3 regions of the Hymenobacter qilianensis genome follow, and region 1 is predicted to be linked to each of the others. Evidence: riboswitches for the same ligand, from Rfam matches in the RefSeq annotation. Region 1 holds a riboswitch; each other region holds the start of a gene.
The links. A riboswitch is a leader RNA that binds a small molecule or an ion and turns the genes downstream of it on or off. The one in region 1 is predicted to bind S-adenosylmethionine.
Positions count from the first base shown of each region.

Region 1 (2,263 bases):
GTGCCACAACAACCACCGGCCACCGTCACGATGCCCTCTTTCAGGTAATTCTCCACTACGGCCGCAAATTCCTGGGCCGACTCATCGTAGCCCCCAAAAGCATTAGGCAAACCAGCATTCGGATAAGCCGACACGTGCACATCAGCAATGCGGCTCAGCTCCTTCACATATACGTGCAGCTGATCAGCCCCAAGGGCGCAGTTCAAACCCACGCTCAGCAGCGGCAAGTGACTGATAGAGTTCCAGAAAGCTTCCACCGTCTGCCCCGAAAGCGTACGGCCCGAGGCATCCGTAATGGTGCCCGAAATCATGACCGGCACAACCCGACCGCCTTCGTCGAAGAATTTCTGCACGGCATACAGAGCCGCTTTGGCATTCAGCGTATCGAAGATGGTTTCAATCAGCAGCGTGTCGGAGCCACCTTCCACCAGGCCGCGCACCTGCTCGTGGTAAGCCGTTGCCAGCTCATCGAAGGTCACGGCGCGGAAGCCGGGGCGGTTCACGTCGGGTGAGAGGGAAGCAGTACGATTGGTGGGCCCGATGGCACCAGCTACGAAGCGCGGCTTATGCGGCTCGCGGGCCGTAAACTCGTCGGCAACTTCTTTCGCAATCCGCGCCGACTCGTAGTTGAGCTCGTAGGCCAAATGCTCCAACCCATAGTCGGCCTGGGCGATGGTAGTGCCGCTGAAGGTGTTGGTTTCCACCATGTCGGCCCCGGCGGCGAAATATTCAGCGTGAATACCGCGGATAATATCCGGTCTGGTCAGGCTGAGCAGGTCGTTGTTGCCGCGCAAGGGCTTGGGATGATCGGCGAAGCGCGTGCCCCGGAAGTCCTCCTCCGTCAGCGGATGGCGCTGAATCATGGTGCCCATGGCGCCATCGAGCACCAGAATGCGCTGTTGGAGAATGTCGTAGAGGGGGGAGGCGGGGCGAGTCGTTTTCATAAGGTCTCCTTTGGAAAAAGGCGTTTTTAGCGCTGCTTATCCAGAAAGAGAACCTCGCAACGCGGGCTCCGCACTTATCTTCTTCTGCCCGTGGGGGGCAAAATGGGAGTTGGCACCTTGTTTTACTCAGGTTGCCAAGACGTCGTAGGGCCCAGTCCCTCGGTCTTTCTGGATAAGTAGCTGAGCAAAGATACAGCAAGACGACGAAAAAAGTTTACTCTGATTTTAGAGCCTAAAACAAGAAGGGACTGACCTGCTGGCCAGTCCCTTCTTACTAAAATGTGGAAAGCGTATTAAAGCGACTTCTTGCGCTCCGCCTGAAACTTCTTCAACTGCGGCTCAATCACCTTTTTATCGCCTACTACCACGATGGTCATCTCATCGGGGCGGACGTATTTCTTGGCCGCATCCTGCACCTCTTTCGGAGTAATGGCGTGAATCTCTTTCACTTGGTTGGTGAGGTAGCTGTCGGGGAGGCCGTGCAAATCGAGGAAGCTGAGCTGACCGATAATGCCGGCCGGAGTGGAGTTGCGCAGCACAAACAGGCCGGCCTCGTAGTTTTTGATGCCTTCCAATTCAGCTTCCGTGGGCGCTTCTTTTTGCAAACGATCTATTTCGTAAACAATTTCCTTGAGCGAGTTACCCGTGTGCTCCGTCGTTACGTCGGCCACTTCGGTCCACTCACCCACGCGGTAGCGGGCATTTATGCTGCTGGAAGGCGAGTAGGTGTAACCTTTATTCTCGCGGATATTGCTGGTGATACGTGAGCCAAAAGAGCCCCCCAGCAGGGAATTCATCACACGGAGGCGCGTGAAATCGGGGTGCGTAGGGTCAACGACGGGCAAGCCGATAACTAGCGTAGATTGGGGCGCGCCGGGCCGGTCCTGCACCATCAGGTCGGTTTTGGTGATGGGCTTGGCAATCTCAATGCGCGGAGCGGGGCCTTTGGTCCAGTTGCTTAGCGAAGATGTAACCGCCTCGCGCATAGCCTTTTCGTCAAACTTGCCGGCGGCGTATACGGCCGTGCGCTGGGCCCCAAACTGCTTGGTGTAAAAGTCGCGCACCTGCTCCGGGCCGTAAGCGTTTACTTCGGCGTCGGTGGGAATGTCGCGTCCGTAGGGGTGGCCTTTGTACATGGCCATCGTGAACTTCGTGCGAGCCTGAGTGCCTGGCTGGGAGCGAGAAAGGTTGTTCTCACGCTTAAAGTCGTTTTTGATGCGCTCAATCTCAGAAGGCGGGAATGCGGGGTTTTGCACCACATCAGCCATCAGGTTCACCAGTTCCGGGCCGTATTCGGATAGCACTGAACCAGTGATAAA
Region 1 is NZ_BMFN01000001.1:1,544,669-1,546,931, forward strand. Features, by position in the region: gene metH (methionine synthase) at 1-944, opposite strand, end outside; SAM riboswitch class I at 1,016-1,123, opposite strand; gene IEW06_RS06580 (M16 family metallopeptidase) at 1,238-2,263, opposite strand, start outside.

Region 2 (2,263 bases), on a different contig from region 1:
ACCTGAATGGGCACCAGGCCCGCAAAAGCGCTAATCAAGGCCGCCAGCAGGACATTTGATTTGTAAGGCGTTTGGAAGCGAGGGTGAATCTCGGAGAAGATTTTGGGCAATAACCCATCGCGCGACATAGAGAAAAACACCCGCGACTGGCCCAGCAAATCTACCAGAATTACGGAGGTGTAGCCAATCAGAATAGCGACGATAATGGCTTGACTCAGCCAAGCATACGGCGTTTTCTCGATGGCAATAGCTACCGGCGCGGCGCTGTTTTTAAACTCCGTATAGTTGGCCAAACCCGTCATAACGTGTCCGAAGAGCACAAATAATACAGTACACACCAGCAGGGAGCCAATGATACCAATGGGCATATCACGCTGGGGCTTTTTTGCTTCCTGCGCCATCGTCGCCACAATATCAAAGCCGATAAAGACGAAGAATATCACGCCGGCTCCGCGCAGAATTCCGCTCAACCCGAACTCGCCAAAGGTGCCCGTATTGGCCGGAATATAAGGCTGATAGTTAGCCGGATCGATATACTGCCAGCCCAGGGCAATGAACACTAGCACCACCGATACCTTCAGGGCCACAATGGTCGCGTTGACCCAAGCCGACCCCTGCGTACCCCGAATCACGATGGCTGTGATGGCCAGCACGATCAGAATGGCGGGCAGATTGACAAACCCGTGCACCACCGAGCCATCGGCCAAAGTAGAGGTCTCGAAGGGCGACATAACGAGCTGAGCGGGAATATGCAGGTCGTATTTGGCCAAAAACCGCGTCAGGTACTGCGACCAGCTAATGGCCACAGCAGCGGCACCTACTGAGTATTCAAGCACTAAATCCCAACCGATAATCCAGGCAAACAGCTCGCCCAGCGTCGCGTAGGAATAGGTATAAGCCGAGCCAGCCACGGGCACCATGGACGCGAACTCCGCATAACACAAGGCCGAGAAAGCGCAGCCAACAGCGGCCACCAAAAACGAGAGCGTAACAGCTGGCCCAGTATGATTGGCAGCCGCAATGCCAGTAAGGGAGAAGAGCCCCGCCCCTATTATAACCCCTACCCCGATGGCGACCAGGTTGAAGGCACTCAGACTGCGCTTAAGGGTGTGTGTGCCGGTTTCGGCCGCCTCTTGCCGCAGCAATTCCAGTGATTTTTTGAGCATAAAAGGTAGCCCGAAGCCGCGCCTCGTGGTAAATAAAAAGAAAGGAGGTAAGAGAAAATAAGCTCGGCCGTAGCAGTCAGACCGAAAGCAAAAGCGGTTTTCACCGATTCAGCAATCAAACTACCAGCTGATCTTCAGTCAAAGCGGTGGCTGAAATCAGAGCAGAAATGCCCCCAGCAGCTACTACTTGCCGCCGCGGGTAGGCAAAGCCAAGAAAAAGAGGAAATTGACGAACGCTCAACAACAGCAACAACCCATATTCGAACAGGCAGCCCAACTTAGCGGTTGGGGCGGCGTGGTGGCGAAGTAAACGGGAGCGGATTGGAAGTGAATGTTCACGGCAAGCTGTTTTTATATAGTCAGTCGATACTTGCGCTGACCTCGGTTGGCACCGTTCCAATTGTGTTGGGGGTTGCCGGCGTTTCGTCGAGCCTTTCTCTCCACGCCTCGGTATAAAAACAATCCTTTGATCAGAAAGAATTGGACTGCAAAGGTAGGCTCCGGCCGGGCGTACTTGCAAATGCACCTACTCTTTCTCTCCTGCAACGCAACTTAGCCAGCGCTGGGGGGCAAAATAGTGCCCGCCGCTGCCAGCTGGCGCATTCGGTAGCAGTTCATGGCCGTTTCGCCGAGCTGCTCGATAAGTCGGTAGTTGGCCACCGCCCCTACTGCCGCCCCAATCACCGGCACTAGCTGGGCCAGCTTCGCCAAATCGATGTAGTCACGGTACTCCTGCTGAAAGGTGCGCCAGTCAAACTCGTTCACGTCGGTGGGTAGGGTGTGGCGGTAGGTGTCCCAATCGGCCATGCGGCGGTACACCTCATTGCGGGTGTGCTGACTGGAAAAGGCCAGCTGGAAAATGTGCAGCAGATAAAGCCGCTCGGTGTAGTCGCGCACGTCGTGGCCGTAGAGGGCGGCTACGTCGAAGAGCAGCTTGAGCTTGAGGCTCAGCAGCAGCGGAAAGTCGGCCAACCCCAGCAAAAAGCCCCCCGCCCCCGTCACGGCACCTTCGGCCGAAGCCGTGTTGCGGTAGTAGCGGATGCGGGTGCGGACCGTCGTTTCGCGCGCCACCCACGGCGCTTCCAGCAGCGGCTGGC
Region 2 is NZ_BMFN01000002.1:451,080-453,342, forward strand. Features, by position in the region: gene IEW06_RS09785 (amino acid permease) at 1-1,166, opposite strand, end outside; SAM riboswitch class I at 1,515-1,625, opposite strand; gene IEW06_RS09790 (EcsC family protein) at 1,719-2,263, opposite strand, start outside.
Region 2: it holds a riboswitch for S-adenosylmethionine, as region 1 does, so the genes downstream of both, IEW06_RS09785 (amino acid permease) here and metH (methionine synthase) in region 1, are expected to answer to the same signal.

Region 3 (2,263 bases), 860 kb from region 1:
GGTATCTTTCTTCCGTTTCTACCTTGTCACCCCGCCAAACCGTAGGACTGGAAAACGGAGCGCCGGTTGCTGCAACGGCCGCGCTCCGTACTTTCTGCTTGCCGCAGTTATACTTCCAGCACTACGGGGTGTTCGAGAGCTGGCTCTGGGAGCGCGTCGCTTTCGCTTTGCTGACGCTGGGGGGCTTTTTCCGCTACCGCGTCGAAGGCGTTCTGCAGGTCAGCTTTGATGTCTTCGATGTGCTCCAAGCCCAGAGAAATGCGCAGCAGCGTGGGCGTCACGCCAGCCGCTATTTGCTCCTGATCGGAGAGCTGCTGGTGGGTAGTGGCAGCGGGCTGAATGATCAGCGTTTTCGCATCGCCCACGTTAGCCAGATGACTCACCAGCTTTAAGTTGTCGATGAAGTGCGTGGCTGTTTCTTTGCTGCCTTTTATGCTGAAAGTCAGTACGCCACCTGCGCCGCGCTTCAGGTATTTCTGGGCTAAGGTGTGGTAGCGGCTGCTTTTCAAGCCCGGGTAATTTACGGCTTCCACCTGCGGATGCTGTTCCAGCCATTCGGCCAGCTTTTGCGCATTTTCTACCGTCCGGTCTACGCGCAACGACAGGGTTTCGAGGCCTTGCAACAGCAGGAATGAGTTGAAGGGGCTAATAGCAGGACCAAAATCGCGCAGGCCTTCTACCCGTGCCCTAATGATAAAGGCAATGTTGCCAAACGGTCCGCCTTTGCCGAAGACATCGTTGAAGACGAGGCCGTGGTAGCCTTCTGATGGCTCCGTAAACTGCGGAAACTTGCCGTTGCCGAAGTCGTATTTGCCCCCGTCCACAATCACGCCGCCAATGCTGGTGCCGTGGCCGCCAATCCATTTTGTGGCCGACTCTACCACGATGTGCGCGCCGTGCTCCAGGGGGCGAAACAAGTAACCGCCCGCGCCGAACGTGTTATCAACGATGAGGGGTAGGTCGTGCTTGTCAGCAATGGCAGCAATGCGCTCAAAATCGGGGATGCTGAAGCTGGGATTGCCAATGGTTTCGAGGTAAAGCGCCTTGGTGTTGTCGTCGATCAGTGCCTCAAAGCTTTCGGGGGTGTCGCCATCGGCAAAGCGGGCTTCGATACCTAAGCGCTTGAAAGCCACCTTGAATTGGTTGTAGGTACCACCGTAGAGGTGCTGGGTGCTCACGAAGTTATCGCCGCCCTGTAGGATGTTGTTCAGCGCCAGAAACTGGGCTGCCTGCCCCGAACTGGTAGCCAACGCGGCCACGCCACCTTCCAAGGCTGCCACCCGTTGCTCAAACACATCGGTGGTGGGGTTCATGAGGCGCGTATAAATGTTGCCGAACTCCTTAAGGGCAAATAGATTAGCCCCGTGTTCAGCGTTTTTAAACACGTAAGAAGTGGTCTGGTAGAGAGGAACGGCGCGCGAGCCAGTAGTGGGATCGGGCTGCTGGCCAGCGTGTAGTTGGAGCGTTTCGAAGTGCAGGTTTTGCGTGGACATAGTAAGTCTGATTGAGTTTTATTTGAACTAGGAAGAGATGAGAAGATGCAGATAGTTAGGCGCATCAGGGCCGCAGGAGGCGGCAAGCTGAGCGGGCTCCGTAGCCAAAAGAGCTAGACAGAGACGGGCGAAAACCTACCGTCGGAGCGAGCATAAAGCCCAGCGTGCGACACGGTTTTGAAACGACTAAAGAGGAAAGGGTCTAAACCGGAAGCCAGCTTAGCAACAGCATGCGCAACAACAGCACATTCGCGTAGCCTCATAACTGCCAACGGCAGGGGGCAAAACGCAGAAACCCGCAAGCCAACCAAGGCGCAAGGAAGCAGCCGGGACAAACGGGTGAAGTAAGAAGGAAAAAGCAGTGTTTTTCATGGCACTCAGCTTATATCTCCCGCTGGCAAAATGGCCGAACGGGCAGGAATTGGCACCTTTCAAAACAATGAAGGTTGCCAGCGGGTCAGGGAGCCTGTTCTCTCGCCGCTTCTGTATAAAATCTGAAAAACTGTCTCGTCGATAACGAGGAGTACCGGGTTGGTAAGTGCAAATGTACAGTTCGAAATGAGAACGCCAAATGCAATAAAAAGTTTTTACGGAGGCTAACTCAATGAGTAACAAGCAAAAAAGCCCCCCAACATTTTGCTGGGGGGCTTTTTGACTACAATTTAGCCTCGGGTGTACTTAAGCTTGGGGCAAGGTCAAAACCTGGCCTACTTCGATATGATCGGGGTTCGAACCAATGGTTGACTTGTTGGCGTCATAAATCTGGTGCC
Region 3 is NZ_BMFN01000001.1:680,538-682,800, reverse strand. Features, by position in the region: gene IEW06_RS02875 (O-acetylhomoserine aminocarboxypropyltransferase/cysteine synthase family protein) at 108-1,493, opposite strand; SAM riboswitch class I at 1,873-1,987, opposite strand; gene IEW06_RS02870 (LysM peptidoglycan-binding domain-containing protein) at 2,172-2,263, opposite strand, start outside.
Region 3: it holds a riboswitch for S-adenosylmethionine, as region 1 does, so the genes downstream of both, IEW06_RS02875 (O-acetylhomoserine aminocarboxypropyltransferase/cysteine synthase family protein) here and metH (methionine synthase) in region 1, are expected to answer to the same signal.